Regions from separate parts of the Streptococcus sp. ZY171113 genome, predicted to be linked through region 2. Evidence: predicted binding sites of a transcription regulator. Region 2 holds the regulator's gene; each other region holds the start of a gene.
The links. The regulator Rex, encoded in region 2, represses fermentation and respiration genes when NADH is low (regulators of the CRP and FNR family bind a similar motif). The targets are predictions, from matches to a motif close to TTGTGAANTANTTCACAA.

Region 1: the regulator Rex is predicted to act here: its motif matches at 1,875-1,892, upstream of AC3ARB_RS07330 (iron-containing alcohol dehydrogenase).
Region 3: the regulator Rex is predicted to act here: its motif matches at 3,510-3,527, upstream of AC3ARB_RS00825 (class II fructose-bisphosphate aldolase).

What each region holds. Positions count from the first base shown of each region.
Region 1 covers NZ_CM173243.1:1,530,147-1,537,266, reverse strand. Annotated here, with positions in the region: gene AC3ARB_RS07345 (flavodoxin) at 1-312, shown strand, start outside; gene rpsN (30S ribosomal protein S14) at 461-730, shown strand; gene rplS (50S ribosomal protein L19) at 1,076-1,423, shown strand; gene AC3ARB_RS07330 (iron-containing alcohol dehydrogenase) at 1,946-3,097, shown strand; gene AC3ARB_RS07325 (hypothetical protein) at 3,208-3,837, shown strand; tRNA gene AC3ARB_RS07320 (tRNA-Arg) at 4,190-4,261, shown strand; gene AC3ARB_RS07315 (YeiH family protein) at 4,314-5,294, shown strand; gene AC3ARB_RS07310 (hypothetical protein) at 5,502-5,945, opposite strand; gene AC3ARB_RS07305 (helix-turn-helix domain-containing protein) at 5,938-6,159, opposite strand; gene AC3ARB_RS07300 (hypothetical protein) at 6,169-6,672, opposite strand; gene pyrH (UMP kinase) at 6,909-7,120, shown strand, end outside.
Region 2 covers NZ_CM173243.1:975,047-982,166, reverse strand. Annotated here, with positions in the region: gene AC3ARB_RS04570 (ribose-phosphate diphosphokinase) at 1-354, shown strand, start outside; gene AC3ARB_RS04565 (cysteine desulfurase family protein) at 344-1,462, shown strand; gene AC3ARB_RS04560 (DUF1831 domain-containing protein) at 1,467-1,814, shown strand; gene AC3ARB_RS04555 (DUF4649 family protein) at 1,818-2,039, shown strand; gene AC3ARB_RS04550 (redox-sensing transcriptional repressor Rex) at 2,159-2,794, shown strand; gene AC3ARB_RS04545 (gamma-glutamyl-gamma-aminobutyrate hydrolase family protein) at 2,894-3,589, shown strand; gene radC (RadC family protein) at 3,627-4,310, opposite strand; gene AC3ARB_RS04535 (AI-2E family transporter) at 4,353-5,468, opposite strand; gene AC3ARB_RS04530 (Cof-type HAD-IIB family hydrolase) at 5,550-6,368, opposite strand; partial or broken gene AC3ARB_RS04525 (transposase) at 6,562-6,708, shown strand; partial or broken gene AC3ARB_RS04520 (transposase) at 6,782-7,120, shown strand, end outside.
Region 3 covers NZ_CM173243.1:157,021-164,140, forward strand. Annotated here, with positions in the region: gene AC3ARB_RS00810 (glycoside hydrolase domain-containing protein) at 1-1,613, shown strand, start outside; gene AC3ARB_RS00815 (peptide deformylase) at 1,867-2,274, shown strand; gene AC3ARB_RS00820 (DUF3114 domain-containing protein) at 2,187-3,473, shown strand; gene AC3ARB_RS00825 (class II fructose-bisphosphate aldolase) at 3,575-4,456, shown strand; gene AC3ARB_RS00830 (D-alanyl-D-alanine carboxypeptidase family protein) at 4,655-5,893, opposite strand; gene AC3ARB_RS00835 (oligopeptide ABC transporter substrate-binding protein) at 6,118-7,120, shown strand, end outside.

The DNA of each region.
Region 1 (7,120 bases), 560 kb from region 2:
GACTTTGAGGACGCTGACATCGCTGTGGTGGCCACCTACACCTATGGCGACGGCGATTTGCCTGACGAGATTGTGGACTTCTACGAGGACTTGCAGGACCTGGACTTGACTGGTAAGGTCTTTGGTGTGGTCGGCTCGGGTGACACGTTCTACGACTATTTCTGCAAGGCGGTCGATGATTTTGAGGCGGCCTTTGAAAAGAGCGGTGCGACCAAGGGTGCTGACTCAGTCAAGGTTGATTTGGCTGCCGAGGACGAGGACATCGAGAAACTGGAGGCCTTTGCAGAAGGCCTTGCAGCGGCACTAGACTAGATGAGAGAGGCCCCCGTGCGGGGCTTTTTTCTTTTGGGAAATGGCTGAGCTGATAAGAAGTTGCAAAACTGGTTAAGTTTTTGCTTGCAAATTTTTGAGAATGTGGTAAACTATTTTTGTTAACCAGTTAAATAAAAAGGAGAAGCAAATGGCTAAGAAATCAAAAATCGCCCGTTACGAACGGCAACTGAAATTGGTGGCCCAGTACGCTGACCTGCGTCGGGAGCTCAAGGCAAAAGGAGACTATGAGGCCCTGAGAAAATTGCCTAAGGATTCCAACCCTAACCGCCTCAAATTGCGTGACCGCACGGATGGTCGCCCCCGTGCCTACATGAGGAAATTTGGGGTCAGCCGTGTGACCTTCCGCGAACTGGCCCACCAGGGTCAACTGCCAGGCGTCAAAAAAGCCAGCTGGTAGTGTTTTTTTGAGCACGCCAACTGCATGAAGAAAATTTAGTTTTCAGAAATCGTATTTTCATAGAAATAGTGAAAAATTTGGTAGTTTTTGTGATATAATTCATGCGATATGAATCGAATGGTTCTTATTTTTGAGTTATTTTCAAGAAAATTTCTGAAAAAATGCGTGTAACTAGAAAATAGTTGCATGCATTTTCTTCATGCGAACGGCGTGTTTTTTGAGCAAAAATCCTTTACAGCTCTGCCATTTTATAGTAAAATAAAAGACGTGTGTAATGGACGCACAAAAAACGGCTAATCCGCTGGGTTTCAAAGCACCCAAGATTGGTAAGAGAAGGAGTAAAACATGAATCCATTGATCCAATCATTGACCGAAGGTCAACTGCGTACTGACATCCCTGCTTTCCGTCCTGGTGACACCGTTCGCGTTCACGCGAAAGTTGTCGAGGGTAACCGCGAGCGTATCCAGCTTTTCGAGGGCGTTGTTATCTCTCGTAAAGGCCAAGGCATCTCTGAGATGTACACCGTTCGTAAAATCTCTGGCGGTATCGGTGTAGAACGTACCTTCCCACTCCACACACCACGTGTTGATAAAATCGAAGTTGTGCGTTACGGTAAAGTCCGTCGTGCTAAACTTTACTACTTGCGTGCCCTTCAAGGTAAGGCTGCTCGTATCAAAGAAATCCGTCGTTAAGATAGGATATGGAGTCCGTCAAGAAATGGCGTTAAAAATCAAGATGACCCAGAAACAGTTTTTGGACTGTGAGTGGGTCACAGGATTTTTTAGCCATTTTAGGGCGAATTCAACTAAGCTCTCACTTGTTCCAAGTGGGGGCTTTTGTGATGTTCTGGAGTTTTGCTCAGCTCGCCGGCCGGGCTCAGTTCGGATGGAAAGACTGGTTTGCCAGTCTTTTTTTGATGTTTTTAGGCTGTGTTTAACTCATCTCTCCCTTGTTTCAAGTGGGAGTTTTTACTGTCCCTGGACACAAGAATGGTTTTCGTTTTCGTATAGGTCTTAACTCAAGTAGCATTTAGATAGTTAGTCATTCCCTGTATTTTATGGGCTAAGGAGTTTTTTACTAGACCCAATTAAATAAGCTGGGAAGGGTTATTTTTTTTGCAAAAAATAGCTGTTTAGCACAACTTTGTTCTTGATTTCACAAATAGAATGTCGTACAATAGAGATAGTAAAACGCTATCATAAAGGAGAAATGCTATGGCAACTTTTTATGTTCCTGCTGTTAACTTGATTGGCCCTGGTGTCATCAAGGAATTTGGAGCTCAGGTCAAGGAGCTGGGTTTCAAAAAAGCCCTAGTGGTGACCGACCACTTTATCGCGTCTAGCGATATCTTACCCAAGGTAACTGGGCCACTAGAAGCTGCGGGTATCGAGTTTGTGGTCTTTGAGGATGTGGATCCAAACCCGACCTGTAAGAACGTCTATGATGGTTTGGCTGTTCTCAAGGCTGAAAACTGTGACTTTATCGTGTCTGCTGGTGGCGGTTCGCCTCAGGATGCGGCCAGCTGTATTTCCATCATGGCGACCAATGAGGTGACCCCACAAGACTTGGAAGGTCTCCACAAATCCGCCAACAAGGGTCTGCCAGTTGTGGCCATCAACACGACTGCTGGTACCTCGGCTGAAATCACCATCAACTACGTCATTACCGATGAGGAGCGTAAGGTTAAGATGGTCATGGTGGATAAGAACAGTCTGGCCATCATGTCGGTCAATGACCCAGAGCTCATGCTGTCCAAACCAGCTGACCTGACAGCGGCGACTGGTATGGATGCCCTGACCCATGCTATTGAGGCTCTGGTGACCCCAGGTGCCTACGGGGTGACCAAAAAACTCTCTATCGGAGCCATCGAACTGATTAAAGAATACCTGCCTCGTGCCGTTGCCAATGGTCAAGATGTGGAAGCCCGTGAAGCCATGGTCAATGCCATCTTCCTTGGTGGTATGGCCTTTAACAATGCAGGTCTGGGCTACGTTCACTCCATGGCTCACCAATTGGGGGCAGTCTACAATCTGCCACACGGTGTCTGCTGTGCCATGCTTCTCCCAATCATCGAGCGGGAAAATGCCAAACGCGTCCCAGCAGCCTTCCGTGATGTCGCCAAGGCCCTGGGCCTTGCGGTGGACGGCAAGTCTGATGAAGAGTGTGCCAGCTACGCCATCTCCGAGATTGAAAAACTCTCAGCCACCGTTGGTATTCCGAAAAAATTGACCGAGCTTGACATCAAGGAAGAAGACTTTGACTTCGAGTACCTGTCTAAGAATGCTCTCATTGACGCCTGTGCACCAGGAAACCCCTTCATGCCAACTCTGGAAGAAACCATTGCTTTCTACAAGGAACTTTTCTAAATTGAAGGACAAAGCCGCAGCTCAAGCTGCGGTTTTGTCTTGACAAGGTGGAGAAAGACCTGCGATAATGTTTGAAGGAAGAGGAACCCCGTGGTGAGGAGGAAGGAAAGATGAGAAGAAGATTAGCTGGCCTCTTTTTACTGCTTAGCTCCTTGGTGCTGACAGCTTGTGTCAGTTTAGGGAGAGCCCAACAAGTTGAACGGCTGATTGAAGCTGAATTTGAACGGTTAGAACTGGGCCAAGCTGCTGTTGAAGTGAAAGTAGGCATGACAGATGCAACGGGAGGTTCCGTTGCTTTTGTGACCTTGACAGAGGAGCAAAGGGCCAACCCTCTCTTTGATTATGGCGAGCCAGAGCTTGATGATCGCCTGGCCTTTGGTTTTTTGACTGCTGGTGCTTCTGTGGAAGAAGACCTGATCATGATTCGGCAAAGCCTTGTGTCAGAAGTTTATGATTTACATGCTTTGGTGCGTTCAGTTAACCGTCAAGCCTATCATGCGGATAAGGCCTTTTTGAACCGCCTGAGTCACACTTATGACATAGATGTGGACTTGGAAAAGATGGATCAACGCTTAACGGCCGACTTGACTCGCCTCCATGAGTTAGGGGTGAGGGTTGAACCCTATCGGAAACAGATTTACCACTATGACATTCAGTTTGAACCAGAGGATTTGGATGAGGCGATTAGCATCCTCAGGTCCTTGATGGCTGAGGGTTATTTTACAGTAAAGGTTTTGTAGGTTGCGTGGTGGGAGATGGTGACGGCAAAAACTGAGGAAATCAGCTCAGTTGCTCTGCCATTTCCCAAAGAAGCCTAACCTTGAGCGAGCGGCACGCCAAACGCATGAAGAAAACGACGATTTTAGAAAACAATTTTTCAGAGAAGTGTTGCACTTTTTAGATGAAAATTTTGGTATAATTTTCATGAGATGAATAGAATAGTACCGATTATCGAAGTATTTTCAAGAAAATTTCTGAAAAATTCATGCAACTCAAAAAGATAGTTGCATGCATTTTCTTCATGCGTACGGCGTGGGCGAGCGGAAAATCAACTTGCAATTTGGGCCCAACTAGGGTACAATAGTGGTACCAGCTCCCTTAGTTAAATGGATATAACAACTTCCTCCTAAGAAGTAGTTGCAGGTTCGATTCCTGCAGGGGGTATGCGATTGAGAAGGCGAGGGCCTTCTTTTTTTATGACAAGGAGTGTGGCATGATGAAACGTGAGTTAGGGGGCCTGACGGTGGCCCTGATTTTTGGCTATTTGGCCTTGGTTTTGGGGAGCCAAATCCCCCTCTTGGGCAGCAGTATTCTGGCTCTCTTGACCGGTCTAGCCCTGTCAGGCTGGCTAAAGACCAGGCCTGATTGGCAGTCTGGCCTGACCCTAGCCAGCAAGAAAGGCCTCCAGTACAGCATTATTCTCTTGGGGTTTCGCCTGTCCTTTAGGGACATCCAGGACCTGGGCCTCTGGTCGCTTCAAATCAGCCTTCCCCTGGCCCTCTTGGCCCTCGGGCTCAGCCTCTTGATTGGCAAACGTCTCAAGTTGACCCGCCGCCTCAGCCTCTTGATTGGTTTTGGGACGGCCATTTGCGGTGGTTCGGCCATCGCTTCGGCAGCCCCGATTTTGGAGGCGGAGGAGGACGAGGTGGGCCTGGCCCTCTCGACCATTTTCCTCTTTAACCTCCTGGCCCTGGTGGTCTTTCCCCCAGTCGGACAACTCCTCCAGCTCAGTCAGGACAGTTTCGGCCTTTGGGCTGGCACAGCCATCAACGACACCTCCTCGGTCGTGGCGGCTGGCTACGGCTACGGCACGGCCGCTGGAGATGCCGCTACCGTGGTCAAACTGGCCCGCACCCTCCTGATTGTGCCCGCCTGTTTGGCCTTTGCCCTCTTTCCTTTGGGGAAATGGCAGAGCAGGGAAAGAGGCTTTTCCCTCAAACAGATTTTTCCAACCTTTATCCTTTGGTTCCTCCTAGCCTCTCTGGTCAGCAGTCTAGGGTTGCTACCAAAGTCTCTACTGACCGCCAGCCGTTTCCTGTCCCAGCTCCTCATGGCCACCGCCCTCTTTGCCGTTGGCAGCAAGATGTCCCTCCGCCAAATCAAGACCGCAGGCGTTAAACCGCTCCTCTTGGGGGGCCTGGTCTGGCTGACCCTGACCCTGGTCAGTCTACTCTTGCAAGGTTTGATTAGCTCCTAGAAAGGTATAGGTGGTGACTGGTAGAAGTATTTCAACAGTTTTTGTCAAGTTCAGTCTTTTCTAATGAGTCCCTTAGCCCTAACAAGAGGTGACCTGAGCATCAGGTGACCTCTTTTATTTTTCAACTCTCAAGATAAGCTCTTATTTAATCGCTTGTTTAACAAGACAAAAACGCCTTGACAAGCAAAGCGTTTCGATGATGTAGCCTTAGTTTTTCAAGGCTAATAAAACAGGTTGGTTCCAATCTGAATTGAGTTGTAGTTCGTTAAGCTCGTCCACCTCAACTTTTCCAATCGTGAAATAGGTTTGTCCATTATAACGAATATTGAAATCATCCTCGCTCTTTTCTGAAATGGTCTCCATCACCTGGCCATTCAACCTGAAGGATTGGTTGTCAGCATGTTTTTCCAAGCTTTCTTTGGTAACCAGAACATAGACCTGCCCCGTAAAGACTGGTTCAACGGGCTTGACCTCTTGATTTGGGGTGAGGTAAATGGTTTTAGCAATGCCTAACTGGTCCAATGTCGCACTGACTTCTGATTGAACAGTTTCGTTGATATCCTGTTTAACCTCAGACATGGTATCCGTGATGCTACAGCCTGTTAAGAGGAGAAGGCTTAAAAGAGTGAGTTTGGTTAATGATTTAATCATGATGTTCTCCTTTATGGTATTCTAAAATATCTCCAGGCTGGCAGTCCAGTAGTCGACAAATGCTCATGAGCGTATTGAAGCGAATACCTTTTGCCTTGCCTGTTTTCAAAATGGATAAATTGGCCTCGGTGATGCCGATTCCTTCTGCCAATTCTTTAGAAGTTATTTTTCGTTGCTTGAGCAACTTGTCTAAATGTACTTTTATTTCTTCCATAAGTTCTCGCTAAATGATGTCATCGTTGTCGTCTTTGACCACCTGCCCTTGGTGAAGAATAAATAAGACAACTAAACTGATGCCTAAAAATAAGGCGTTCAAGAGGTAAGATGTCAATGAGGCATCAAATAACTCACTCACTTGTGCTAAGCCATTCAATCGAAAGGTGACGGCACTAAAGAGTTGAATGCCTGCCCAAGCCAACAAGGCAGCGATAATCTTTTTCACAATCAGCTGATTCTCCTGTGTGAATAGCCTATCTTGACTAAAATTGCTGAGGAGATGTCTGAGCAAACGAGCCAGGTAACTAAAGACTAGGAGAAGCAGAATGGCAAGAATGATAGGGAAGAGGTAGACTAAACGATTATCTGGGTTAGGAATAAGTCCCCAAATGGAGGAACCTCCAAAGAGGATGATGAGGCCACCCAGGCTAAAGAGACCAATAAGACCATAAAAAGCATACTGAGCTAACCTTGAGATGGCAATAGCGACACGAAATAGTTGATGTTTCATCTTGCGACTCCTTTGTTATTGTTTTATGATAATTATTATTCTATCGTTATTGTAAAACAATAACCAAAAGAAGTCAAGTGTTTTCTTTAAGAATGCTAAATATAATAAAATTTATTGCATTCGTCCCCTCCTCCTTCATTTTCTTGGCGTGAAAAAGTAACCTTTCCACTACCGCATTTTTCTAACTTGTGGTAAAATAATAAGGATAAGAACTCAAGTTGTAGAAGGAGAAAAAAATGGTGCAACCCAAGTACAATCGTGTCTTGATTAAGCTATCTGGTGAGGCCTTGGCTGGCGAGCGTGGCATCGGTATCGACCTGCCGACCGTTCAAACCATGGCCAAGGAAATCCAAGAAGTGGCTGAATCAGGTGTGCAAATTGCTCTGGTTATCGGTGGTGGAAACCTCTGGCGGGGTGAGCCTGCTGCGGCAGCTGGCATGGATCGGGT
Region 2 (7,120 bases):
GGCTACATTATCGGCGATGTTGCGGGTAAAAATGCGATTTTGATTGATGATATTTTGAACACGGGTAAAACCTTTGCTGAGGCGGCCAAGATTGTCGAACGGGGTGGGGCAACCGACATCTACGCTGTTGCCAGCCACGGTCTCTTTGCTGGTGGTGCAGCCGAGGTCCTCAATGCCGCTCCAATCAAGGAAATCCTAGTGACTGACTCTGTCAAGACCAAGGAAGCAAAACCAGCCAATATCACTTACCTCTCAGCCAGCGAGTTGATGGCGGACGCTATTATCCGTATCCATGAACGCCAACCACTCAGCCCACTCTTTGTCTACCATGACGAGGACGACAATGACTACTAAGGCTATCTATCTGGACCACGCCGCCACCAGCCCCCTCTGCCAAGAGGCCAAGGAAGCCATGCTAGAAGCCATGGAACTGGCGGGAAACCCGTCCAGCCTCCACACCTTTGGCCGTGAGGCCAGCAAGCTCCTTAGAGATTGCCGTGCTGACCTGGCACGTTTGCTGGAAACCAGTCCCCAACGCTTGATTTTCACTTCTGGTGGGACTGAGAGCAATAACCTGGCCATCAAGGGCTACGCTTTGGCCAACCAAGCCAAGGGCAAGCACCTGATTTCCAGCCAGATGGAACACCATGCGGTTTTGGATGTCCTGGCCTATTTGGAAAGTCGTTTCGGCTTTGAGGTCACCTTGTTGCCGCCGTCTGAGGACGGTACCATCACCGCCCAGCAGGTGGCCCAGGCCCTACGACCTGATACCATCCTGGTCAGCCTCATGTGGGCCAACAATGAAACGGGTCACATCAACCCTATTGCGGCCATCGCTTCGGTCTTAGCTGACCACCAGGCGGTCTTTCATGTGGACGCTGTTCAGGCGATTGGGAAACTCCCTGTCCTGCCTGAAGCTGCTGGAGTGGATTTCCTGTCCGCCTCCGCCCACAAATTCCACGGCCCCAAAGGGGTGGGGTTCCTCTATACCAAGGAGCACCGGCTGGACAAGCTCCTCCACGGGGGCAATCAAGAAAACCACCGCAGGGCCTCGACTGAGAACTTGATTGGCATTGCAGGCATGACCGCAGCCCTCAAGGCGGCTCTCGCTAAACAACCTCAGCAAAGAGCTGATGACCTGAAACAGGCCCTGATGGACCAACTGGAGGGCTGGCCTGTTTACTACAATAGCCCTGCTAACGGTCTCCCTCAGGTTATCAATCTAGGCATCACAGGGGCCAATAACGCCCTGCTTCTAACCCGATTGGACTTGGAAGGAATTGCTGTCTCTACCGGTTCAGCCTGTACTGCTGGTAACATCGAACCCAGCCATGTCCTGGCTGCCCTCTTTGGACCTGACGCTCCCCAGCTGAGGGAATCCATTCGCATCAGCACGTCTAGCCAGACCAGTCTGGCTGACATCACCAGCTTTACCCAAACACTGAAAAGGATTATTGGATAAGATTATGGCATTTGAACAAACCATTACCCTCAAAGACTGCAAGTACAGCTACACTATCAGCCCAAACATCAAAAAATATACCCTGCGTGACACCACCTTTATCCAAAACAAGCTCGGGAACTACGAACTGACCCGTCTCTTAGAAGAGGTCCCCAACTCTGGCGACGGTTTTCCCCTCAAGCTGACCATCAATGCCAACTTAACAGGAGCTAAATTAGCCATCACGGATAAATCCGGCCTTCGCTTGGTCAATATTTTCAAACACCCAGAGCACAGCATTCATCGGGACAAATTTTACTTCCTCATGGATAGTCTGGTTGACCGTCAAATTTTTGAAAAGACAGAAAGATAAGCCATGTTAATCATCACCTACCTCAACGCCTCCCAGCAGGAGTTCCAACTCAAGTACGATGACTATGCTGCTTTTGAGCGGGCTCAGTTGTCCTGTACAGCCCCTTTAGCCGACCACTACAAGGTGGTCAAGGTCACCTTAAATGGCCATGATATCCCTTATACTGGTCAATTTGGCGACCTCTACTTCCACTTGCTGAACAAAGATTTGAGCAGCTACCTCTAACACGCTTCCCTCCAAACCCAAAATGGAGGGATTTTTTTTAGGTTTATTTGTGAAAATTCTTGCTACTTTCACAAACTTTTTATATAATAGAATGAGAAAATTGTAACAAGGAGCCTGTCATGACTGACAAAACCATCCCAAACGCAACGGCTAAACGCCTGTCCCTCTACTACCGCATCTTCAAACGCTTCAATGCTGAAAAGATTGAGCGGGCCAACTCCAAACAAATCGCCGAGGCTATCGGTATTGACTCCGCCACTGTTCGTCGAGACTTTTCTTACTTTGGCGAATTGGGCCGCCGTGGTTTTGGTTACGATGTCAAGAAACTCATGGACTTTTTCGCTGACATTCTCAACGATAAGGCCGTAACCAATGTCTTAATTGTCGGTGTCGGAAATATCGGTCGAGCTCTCCTGCACTACCGCTTCCATGATCGCAACAAGATGCAAATCACCATGGCCTTTGATACTGACGAAAACCCTATCGTCGGTGGTAAAATCGGCGATGATGTTCCCATCTACGGCATTTCTGAAATCAAGAAACGCCTGATGGGAACAGACATCGAAACCGCCATCTTGACGGTCCCAAGTGTCAAATCTCAAGAAATCGCTGACCTTCTGGTTGACGCTGGTATCCGTGGCATCCTGTCCTTTTCACCGGTCAATCTAGATGTTCCAGACCATGTCGTGGTCCAATATGTTGATTTGACCAGCGAACTCCAAACCCTACTCTATTTCATGAACCAGCAAAAATAAACCAGCTTGCCATTACCTATCACGGTGATAGAAAAAACCTATTAGGCAAAACCTCCTTAAGCTGTTATACTGGTTAGCATGACTGTAAAAGGAGCCCCTATGACTAAGCCTCTCATCGGCATTTTTGCCAACCAACGCCTCAACATCGCTCTGGACAATATCCCCTGGACCTACGTCCCGTCTGGCTTTTCCAAGGGGGTTGAGGCTGTTGGGGGCGTGCCTGTCCTCTTTCCTATGACCTGCGACGAAGGCATTCTTAACACCTACATCAATCTGGTGGACAAGGTCATCCTGATTGGTGGCCAAAACGTTGACCCCCAATTTTACGGCCAAGAAAAAGCCGCCTTCGAAGACGACTACAGCCTGGAGCGTGACCTCTGCGAGCTCAAGGTCATCGACCTGAGCCGTCAGCTGGGCAAACCCCTCTTTACGGTTTGCCGAGGCACCCAGTTGGTCAATGTGGCCCTCGGTGGCAGCCTTCACCAAGACATTCCTGGCCATTGGCAGAGCGACTTGCCCCATGTGGCCACCCACGCCATCAGCATTGAAGAGGGGTCTCTTTTGGCTAAGGTCTATGGCAGAGCTGCTCAGATTAACTCCTACCACCGCCAGGCCATTGACCGGTTGGCAGACAACTTGACCGTTGTCGCCAGAGCTGAGGACCAAACCATCGAAGCCGTTGAATCAACAGACCCTAATTTTCGTTTCCTGGGTGTCCAATGGCACCCCGAACTCATCCATCAGGTCAGCCCAGACGACCTCAAGCTCTTTGACTATGTGGTCAATCACCTCTAACCAGCAAGCGAGGCTCAGGCCTCGCTTTTTCAGCAGCTCAATCCAACAAATCAGATTTTTCCCGAAAACTATAATATGTTTTCTTTCCTACAATAAGATGATCCAAAAAGACCAATCCCAAATCATCACAAGACCGCTTTAAGCTAGTGGTGAAACTAATGTCTTGCGGACTAGGTTGACAGGAGCCAGATGGGTGGTTATGGATAACAACCAAAGAAGTTGCTAAGGTCTTGCAAGCATAGTGGAGAATCTCCTTAGGTTCAGCCACCGACCGCCTCACACTACCAATAAAGACCGTCTGCTGGTGAATAATCCTGTTCTGACTGTCCAAGTAAAGGGCAACAAGGTGCTCCTGCTTCTTATCACCAAGTTCAGCCATCATGCGTTTAGCCAGGGCTATGCTTGATACCACCTGATCTAGCCGAGTTTGTTCAGCCTGATGAACCCGCTTGGAAAATTCCAACATGGCCTTGAGTTCCAAAGCCTTGACCTGACCAATCCCTGGAAAGGTTTGAAGTTCCTGGATGGACAAGTCCTTCAGCTCAGCGATGTTCCCTAACCCCTCAAGAAACTGATTAGCTAGGGTCAAGACCGACTCTCGACGAGTGCCAGTTCTCAAGATGATAGCCAGTAACTCCTGATTGCTGAGTTGTTCAGCTCCACAGGCAAGCAAGCGTTCACGAGGCAAGAGTGGTTCAGTCATCAATTCAACGTGATACATAAAAAATCCCTCCACCTACTTATTCGTAGAAGAGGGAGATTTTTATGATTTTTGACTGTTTTTCGCCCGTTTATGGACAATATCTTTCAAGATTTGGTAACAGCTTGCAGCCACTGGAACAGCAACCAGCATGCCCAAAATACCAGCCAGAGCACCGCCGATAGAAATTGCAACCAGAACCCAAATAGCTGGAAGACCAATAGAACCGCCAACCACTCGAGGGTAAATCAGATTGCCCTCAAGCTGCTGCAATAGAATGATAAAAATCAAAAAGATTACAGCCTCTCTCACCGACTGGGTCAGAATCAAAATCGTTCCCACTGTCACCCCAATATAGGCACCCACCACAGGAATCATAGCCGTTAAAGCAATCAAGAGGCTAATAGTTGCTGCATAGGGCAAGCCCAGCACCGTCATCCCGATGGCTGTTAAGGTGGCTAAAATAAGAGCCTCCAAACTCTGGCTAACAAAGAAACCACGGAATCGCTGGTCAAAAATCCCAAGCAAGTAGTAAACCGTAGCCGCAAATCGCCCCGCAAAAGTGTCAAGCAAGAGCCTGAACTGCCGCCCCAACTCTTCCTTACTGGCAAGAACATAGATGGAAAAAATCAAACTGATGAAGACAGTCATCAAGGCATTGGCAATGGAGCTGGCGGAGGTAACCAAGCCGGTCAAAAAACCTAGCAGCTGGCTCAGAAACTTCTGACTATATGAGGCCACCTGCTGGCTCAGGTCCACCTGTTGACCCGTTTTAGCCATTACCTCCTTGAGCCAGGCTTGTTCCTGCAGCTGCTCCAAAGAAGACTGCAACTGCTCCCAATCAACAACCAACAATTGCCTCAGACTGGCAATTACATCTGGCAAAATCACACTAAAAACGGTAAACAAGAGGAGAAAAAAACTCAGGTAAGACAGCAAGAGAGCAACTGGCCGCTTCAGCTTCCCGCCTCTCCTCCCAAAAAGCTTATCCCAAAGCCCTTCGTAGGTTGCCATCACGATATTGATGATGTAGGCCATGCCTGCTCCGATGAAAAATGGCTGAGCTGCCGTCAGGCCCGTTTCAACCAAATTAGCGGTCGATGACCAGTAGGTCCAAATCAGAAAACAGACCAGAAAACTGGCGACTAAGGTTGTAAAAACAGATTTATTAAGGTTCACTTGAACAGTCCTTTCAACATCACTAAAAACCAGTATAACACGACCTCACACATCGGACAACTAAAAAAGTGTCCGACAGGTCTAATGACCGATAAACTGGTCCAAAACAGCCAAAACCCCTGCCTGGTCATGATCTGGGGCCTCATATCTGGCCACTACTTTAACTGCTTCGGGTGCATTTGCCATGGCATAAGACTGAGCAGCCAGTTGCAGAAGTTCAATATCATTACCCCCATCACCAAAAGCCATAACCTCATGCGGAGCAACTCCCCACTTATCCAGCAGGTGCTTGAGCCCCCAGGCCTTGTGGAGACCTGTCTCAATCACATCCACCGACCCGTAGCCGCTGGTGGTAGCTGTCAAGTTGCCTGGGAAATTGGCATTGAAATCCGCTAAAATGGCCTCACAGTCCTCTTCAGGCAAGAGCATGCCCATCTTCAAAATCGGTTCATCAGGCAGGTCATCAAAAGTCTTGAGGCGCTTAATCCGTGATAAGAAAAGGGCCAACTGCTCCTCTTCAATCCCAGAAAATGTAGCAGGAAAATCAGTCGCCTCCAGCAGATAAAACGCTTCTGCAGTGCTAATGGACACCCGATAAGCCGCCTGCTTGTCACCGATATAGGCCAGAAACTGCTGAACCAAGTCCCTAGGCATGGTGTGGCGAACCAACTCCTGACCTCGGTCGATGACGTGAGCCCCATTGTCAGCCACGAAGGAAATTCGGTCTAAAAAGCCCTCAAACATGAGGGTCAAGCGGCCCATGTTGTTACCGCTGGCCACCACAAACTGGATACCACGCGCATCCAAATCCTCTAAGACCTGCTCAAACCGCTCCCGATCATAATGACCCTTACTGTCCAAAAAAGTCCCGTCCATATCTGTCGCAATCACTTTTATCATACAAGAAACCGTTTACCTTTCAAGGAAGTGCAATTGGGCTGCCTACATCTTTTAACAATTTCCTAACCCCTTGCTTTTACCCTGCTAATATTGTATCACATTATCAAAGTTTTATGCCAATAATAATGGCCATACCACATGGATATGACTTGCCCGTTCTTTAAAACATGAATCTACTTTTTTATCTTTATACAACGCTCTAGAACTGCCCTACTCAAACGGTAAACTTGGGGCGACAAACAATCTCATCAAGGTCATTAAACGAAATGCCTTTGGCTTTCGGAACTTTGAAAACTTTAAATCTCGTATTTTCATTGCCATAAACATAAAAAGAGAGTAGACAAGTCTTGGAACCCACTGAAAAAGTTATCGTTTGATGGCTTTTTTTGCTTTACTAAAGTTGAGGTGATGGCATGCTTGATAATCAGTTGACATTAGATATTAGTGCCTATTCTACTTTGTATGATATTGTGCTTCCTAAAATTCATTTTTTACATCAGTTAATGGAACTTTGTGATTTTAGCTTTATTTATGATGAGCTGGAAAAGAATTACCGTCTTGATTTTGGACGTCATGCCTATTCGCCAGTCATGATGTTCAAGTATCTCTTGTTAAAAGACATCTATCAGCTATCTGATGTGGATGTGGTGGAGCGCTCCTTTTCCGAAATGGCCTTCAAATACTTTCTTGGTCTAGCTCCTGAAGACCTTGTCATTGAACCGTCCTAATTGACTACATTCCGAAAACTTCGG
Region 3 (7,120 bases), 820 kb from region 2:
AGAAAGCTCGTTTGGAAACTGAACTGGCTAATTTACGAACAGCCAACAGCACCTTAACCCAAGACCTGGCTGGTGCTAGAGGCCAGGTGACTGGCTTGCAAGGCGATAAGACCAGTCTGACCGCCGCCTTGACCAGTGCCCAGGAACGCATTGAGGCCTTGACGGCTCAATTAGCAACCTTGGGTGGGGATTCTTCCGGTCTTCTCAATCAGCTGACCGCTGCTCAAACGGCCCTTGAGACTGCTCGAGCTGACAAGACCCGCTTGGAAAGAGAGCTCAGTCAGCTCCAGATTGCCTACGCTGGCTTGGCAGCTGAAAAAGTGGCCTTGGAGCAAGCCTTGGCAGACAAGCCTGAGTTGGCCGATAGTGCCAAACTGAAAACTCGCTTGGCTGAGCTGGAAACCGCGCTGTCCCAAGCTCAGGCGGCTAAGGAAGCGACAGCCTCTGCCTTGACCAAGTTGGAGACAGATAAGGCTGACCTTGAGCGTCAACTGGCTCAGTCTTTGGAGAAGGTTCAGGAAGTTGACAAACAACGAACAGACCTGCAGGCAGCCTTGAAAGCAGCTGAGGCTCAACGAGATGCTGAGCAGGCAGCTCACAGCCAGACGGCAGACCGCCTGACCAAGGCGACAACTGATTTGGCCAGCTTAACCGCCCGTCTCAATCAGTTGCAGGACCAAGTGGCTGCCTTAACGACAAGTGAGCAAGCAGGAACCCAACCAGAAGTTGGAGAAAAACCAGGGACAGCAACTGACCAACCAAAACCTGTTTCAGGAACAGGAGAGAGTGATAAACCAGTAACAGTTCCAATCACCGAAACAGCAACAGTTCAGCCAGGAGCGGTTGTAGACCAGGTTTCAACACCAGTACCTGGTCATCAGGTTGGCACAGAGGTTCCAGTGCCAGTTGTTCCTGACGTTCAACCAGAGACATCGGCAATCACTGAGCCAGTATCTCAGGGTGAGCCTGTAACCCCAGCTGGTACGGGTCTCTACCGAGATCAAGCAACTGGAATCCAGGTGCTGTTGTCTGGCGACGATAGGACGAAAGGTTTACATCTGATTGTTCATCCTAAGGAGAAACCTGAGGTGACCTTGGACCATCGCTTGGCTGATTTGGAACTTGATTTGTATGACATTTACTTTGTGGACACAGCAGGTCAAAGACAACAGATTACGTCGTCTGCCCAGGTTATCTTGCCTGTCAGAGGACAGGTAGAAGGGGTTTACTACATTGCTCCGACCGGCCTGTCAGAAGCTCTGCCATTTACCCAAATCGATGCGAATCATGTGGCGGTTGAAGTGACCCACTTCAGCTACTATGGTGTGGCCTACCGTAAAGGTGGTGAGCAAGGCGAGTTGGCCAAGGGAGATGTTGCTGTTCAAACAACCGCAACAGGAGCAGGCTCAGTCGCCCCAGTGGCTCCAGTCGCCTCGGTTGCAACAGCAACTCCAGTTGCGACAGCTCAGCCAGCTTCAGCTGCTCAAACTAGTCTGCCAGCTACTGGTGATGGGGATTCAGTCTTCGTCTATGCAGCAGGTAGTCTCAGCTTGATGGCTGGCCTGGGTCTGGTCTATGCCTCCAAAAAGAAGCTATCCGATGATAAGAGCTAACCTGATTTGAGAGGTTCATGTACAACGCATGTGGCATTGCCGCATGCGTTTTTAGTGGTCTTGGTGGATTTTTGCTATAATGGTCTTAGAACCAGTCTTCACCTGACGGGCTAGTTTGGGCTCACTCTTTGTCACGTGTTTTGGCGATACGTGCAGTATTTCTGCCAAAACTGTTTCTCGATTGCACCAAAACTAGCCCAGTCAATCAATTCTTTCGATTGTGAGTACAGGTTCTTAGAAAGCGAGGACAAAGATGAAACCCATTGTGACAGACCCCCTCTTTTTGAGCCAGCCCTCTCAGCTGGCGACCCCTCAAGACCGTCATATTGGCCAGGAGCTGGTGGCGACCCTAGCAGCCAATCGCGACCGCTGTGTGGGCCTGGCTGCCAACATGATTGGCTACCAGAAACGGGTCATCATCATCGACCTGGGCTTGTCCAGTCTGGTCATGTATAACCCTGTTCTTCTGGCCAAGCAGGACCCCTACCAGACCGAGGAGGGCTGCCTGTCCTTGACTGGCACTCGGCCGACCACCCGCTACCGCCAGATTACCGTCCGTTTTTTGGATAAGGATTGGCAGGAACAGACCCTGACCTTGACCGATTTCCCAGCCCAGATTTGCCAGCACGAGCTGGACCATTTGGAGGGAATCCTGATTTGACAGCCTGGCTCTTTGGTGGCTGTTTCCTCCTTGCTTTGTTTTTTCTTTGGGTCAATAGCCGAGCGGGCAAGCCTGTTTTGCCCCAGACACTTGCTGTTGAGCCAGCCCTAGCAGCTGCCCTTGAGGCTCTTCCGGAGGAGGCTGAGGACATCAGGGGCAGTCTAAACCAACTCAGTAAGCAAGGCTGGCCTCAAGCTTCTCAGGTGGCTTATCTCAATCAGCTGACTCAGAAAGAGCTATCCCTATCAGACCTGCCCCAGCAGCTGAGACAATTTGGTAGCCCAGCCTTTGTGACCATGTTTCAGGCGGGCTTGACTAATCAGGAAGCGGCTAGGCAGTTGCTGGTCCTGTCGCTGGACCTCCTAGACTTCCCAGAGGGACTATCGGGCCGCCCGAGCCAGACAGTGGAACTCTTAGGGAGAATCTGGCCGGACCTGCCACCCCATGACCGTTTCTGGGCTATTCTGGCTCGGGCGGTGGACCTGGCCTTTCCTGGTCAATCCCTCTTGGTCAGCGATGACCTCTTGGCCAGGCAGGTCCATCAGTTGCGTTACCTGCTATCGACCTATCAGGCGGATTGGGTAAGGCGACACTATGGAGGCTCAGGTTTGAGCGACCGCCAGGCCTTGGTGACTTACTTGGCTCAGGCTGATGCCCGAGACCGTCTGGGTGAATGGCTGGGGCTGACCAGCTATGACTACCAGCTGACCTATGACTTGGGCGAATCCTCCCGCCTCCACAACAAGCGACGATTTAAGGCCAGCAATCCAGCTGCCCAGCCTATGTTCCCAGAAAACCAGATAAGCGTTAATCTCAAAATTCTGATTAACTACCATAGTGAGTTTATCTTGTCCAGCAAAGGGAAGTTTTTGAACCTAATGGACAGAGGCGGTGCGACAGTTTCTGGTGTGGTCAACGGGGCTAGTTTCAATTATGCCAGCCGAGCCAATCGACGGCACTGGGAGCTGGACGTTTGGCCAGTTGGCCCCCATGACCCTGCCTTTCGTCGTCGTCAGAGCAAAGGTTACCGTTCTCCCAACCGTAGCTGGCGATTTAGGCCAGGCTGGAAGGAGAGTTTTTATAATGCTAAGGGACATTATGCCTTGGATGCTCAGAGTTGTCATCAAGCTGTCAAGGGATTAGCGAGAGGATTAGAACGAGAAATTAAGGTGGCTAGAGAGAAATTTAAGATGGATTAAGATTTTTTGCGGTCTAGGCTGGTATTTTTTGACCAACTGTGATAAAATTAACAGGTAAGGGTTTAGCTCTGCTATGGCCCAAAAAATAAAGGAGGCACATCATGCCATTAGTTTCAGCAGCAGAATTTGTCAAAGCAGCCCGTGAAAACGGCTATGCAGTCGGCGGATTTAACACCAACAACCTCGAGTGGACTCAGGCTATCCTGCGTGCCGCAGAAGCCAAAAAAGCCCCAATCCTTGTTCAAACCTCTATGGGTGCGGCTAAGTACATGGGTGGCTACAAGGTTGCTCGCAACTTGATTGCTAACTTGATCGAATCAATGAACATCACTGTTCCAGTTGCTATCCACCTTGACCACGGTCACTACGAAGACTCTCTTGCCTGTATCGAAGCTGGTTACACGTCTATCATGTTTGACGGTTCCCACTTGCCAGTTGAAGAAAACTTGGCGAAAGCTAAAGAAGTGGTTGAATTGGCTCACTCTAAAGGTATCTCAGTTGAGGCTGAAGTTGGTACTATCGGTGGTGAGGAAGACGGTATCGTTGGTAAAGGTGAGCTTGCTCCAATCGAAGACGCTATCGCTATGGTTGCAACTGGTATCGACTTCTTGGCAGCAGGTATCGGTAACATCCACGGCCCTTACCCAGAAAACTGGGAAGGTCTTGACCTTGAGCACTTGAAGAAATTGACAGAAGCTGTTCCAGGTTTCCCAATCGTTCTTCACGGTGGTTCAGGTATCCCTGATGAGCAAATCCAAGAAGCTATCCGTCTTGGTGTTGCTAAAGTTAACGTGAACACAGAAGGTCAAATCGCCTTCGCAGAAGCTACTTTGAAATTTGCTTCTGACTACTCAGCTGACAAGGCTACTTACGATGCCAAGAAACTCTTCGACCCACGTAAGTTCTTGGCTCCTGGTATCAAGGCAGTTCAAGAAGCTATCGAAGAACGTATCGACGTTTTCGGTTCAGCTGGTAAAGCTTAATCAAACAAATTAAGAAGAGTTCCCTAGCGGAGCTCTTTTTAACTTGTTTGGGCTAGTGTTCCTCATTTGGGCACCGCTACTGGTAGCAGTTAGGGTATTCAGTTACTAAGGAGAGTGGGGTGGTCGGTTAAACAGGACCAGCAGGTTCTTCATTGAGTGCGAAAAACCCGAGTTCTGATCTGAACCCGGGTTGTTTTTTTAGAGATTTTCTAAAACATAGCGGACAAAATGATTCCAAATCACTTCGAAAATGTGGGTTCGTTCGACCGTCTCCTCAGTAACGAGAGGCATGCTTGGCAGCTCTTCTAGATAGCCTTGGCCGATAAGAACCTGGTCGTCAAAGACAAGCTGGCCGACGACTTGTCCCTCCTTGATAGGGGCGTAGTTAGTCTTATCAGGAAAGACAGGTTTGAGACGGAAGGTGTTGACCGTCGCAGGCGTTGTCACCACATAAAAGTCATCTAGGGTGACAGCTGAAGTGGTTGGTTTGACCCCATCTAAAACAGGAGCAGGCGTGTCCTTGTAACTGGTGCTGGCAGGAATGACTTTTTGCAAATGGAAGGCGTCGCCGATTTGGTCTAAAAAGTGGTTAGCGACGACAAAACGCTTGTCGGTATCCTCACGTCCGCCCTCTACATCAATCATGACCACCATGACCTGCATCAGGTTCTCGTAAGACAAGCTAATGAGATGGGAGCCTGATTGGTCAGAGGACCCTGTCATCAAACCATAGGCATTGGGGCGGTTGTGGGGCATGTTTTCCAGAAGGTAGTTGAAGGTATAGAGGTCATCCCCACCGAATTTCCCTCGGGTGGCTTCGGCCAACTCGAGCACCTCTGGGAAATCCTTAACCAGGCGGTAACTGATGGTAATCACATCCCGAGCGGAGAGCTGGTTTTCCTCATCGACCTGACTTCCTGTCAAGATTTCCTCACCCAGATAAGCGTTGTTGACCGCAGAGGCATTGATGATGCCGTCGCTGTTCAACTGCCAGTCGCGGAGCAACTCGCGAATCTTTAGGGTTGCTGCCTCATCGCTTCCAGCCACATGTTCAGCTAGGGCCCGAGTGGCAGCGACAGAAGCAGACATGAGGCTGGCCTTGGTTAAATCCTTGACGGTGTAGTGGTCGGCTGTCAGTTGCAGTGAGGATATGTCTGGTTGGTAGCTCAGCTCATAGGCTAAATCGCTAGGAGTGACCTTGTCCTCCCAGCTAATTTGCCCTTGGGCGGCCGCCTGATAGACCAGGTATAGGGTCGCTACCCGACTGAGGTTGCCCATCGGCATCACCTGGTCGGCATTTTTTTCGTAGAGGACCTTTCCTGTCCGCACGTCGATAGCCATCCCCGCTTGAGCAGGTAAACTGGCCTGGTCTAGTGCCAGCACGCTTTTTCCCATGAGGGACAATAGCAGAGCAGCACAGATGATTAGTTTTTTCATAACACCATCCTTACATGTCATTTCAGTTATCTCATTATAACATAAAAATGGGCTAACGCCAAAAAGACGAACGAAAGAGCGACAATTCAAAAAAATAAAAAAATTTTAACATATAGACAAAATTTTCAGAAAAATGGCTTGATTTAAGAAAACTTTATGGTATAATAAACATCATAAACCCAAGTTCGGTGTTTGAAAAAAAAAAAATTAACGAGGTAACTCCCATGAAAAAGACAAGTAAATTGTTTGCCCTCGCTGGCGTAACCTTGCTTTCAGCTTCTGTTCTTGCTGCTTGTGGTAACGCTGGTGGTTCTGGTTCTGAAGCTGCTAAGCCAGAAACATCTTTCGTGACTGAAGTCACTCACGACGGTACAGCGATTGAGGGCGGTACCCTTAACTACGCTATCGTCTCAGCTGCCAACGCATCAGGCCTCTTGATTGACGAGTTGACAGAAAACAACATTGATAGCTCATTCGGTACTCTGGTTGATATGACTGTCTTTGAGTACGACGGCGACCGCAAACTGATTGACACTGGTTTGGCTAAGCCTGAGTTTGACCTCGAAAACAAGACTGTTACTGTTAGTCTGACCTCAAAAGATTACAAGTGGTCAGATGGTACCCCATTCACTATCGATGACTACATCTTTGCCATCGAAGCAGTGTCACACAAAGACTACACAGGTCGTCGTTATGGTTCTGCTTACGAAAACATTGAAGGTGTAGAGGAGTACAACGCTGGTACAGCAACAAGCATCTCAGGTCTTGAGAAGGTTGACGATTATACTGTTAAGATTACAGTTAAAGAGATGACGCCATCAATGCAACTTGCTGGTGGTGACCTTCCTGCCTATGTTGTTCCAAAACACATCTTTAAGGACATCCCAGTTAAAGATTGGGAATCTAGCGAATACGCTCGTACAGCTAAAATCGTTGGTTTGGGACCATTCAAAATCAAAGAAATCGTTCAAGGTGAGTCAATCACTTATGTACCAAACGAACACTACTACAAGGGTGCTCCAAAGGTCAACGTGAAGATGGATATCGTGTCTCCAGACACCATCGTTTCTGAGATGAAAGCTGGTAACTACGATATCGCTGATATGCCAAACGACCAGTTGGATTCTTTCAAAGACTTCTCAAACATTACCGTATTGGGTAAACGTGACTCAGCTTACGAGTACATCTCATTCAACCTTGGTAAGTACGATGACGCGACTAAGAAGA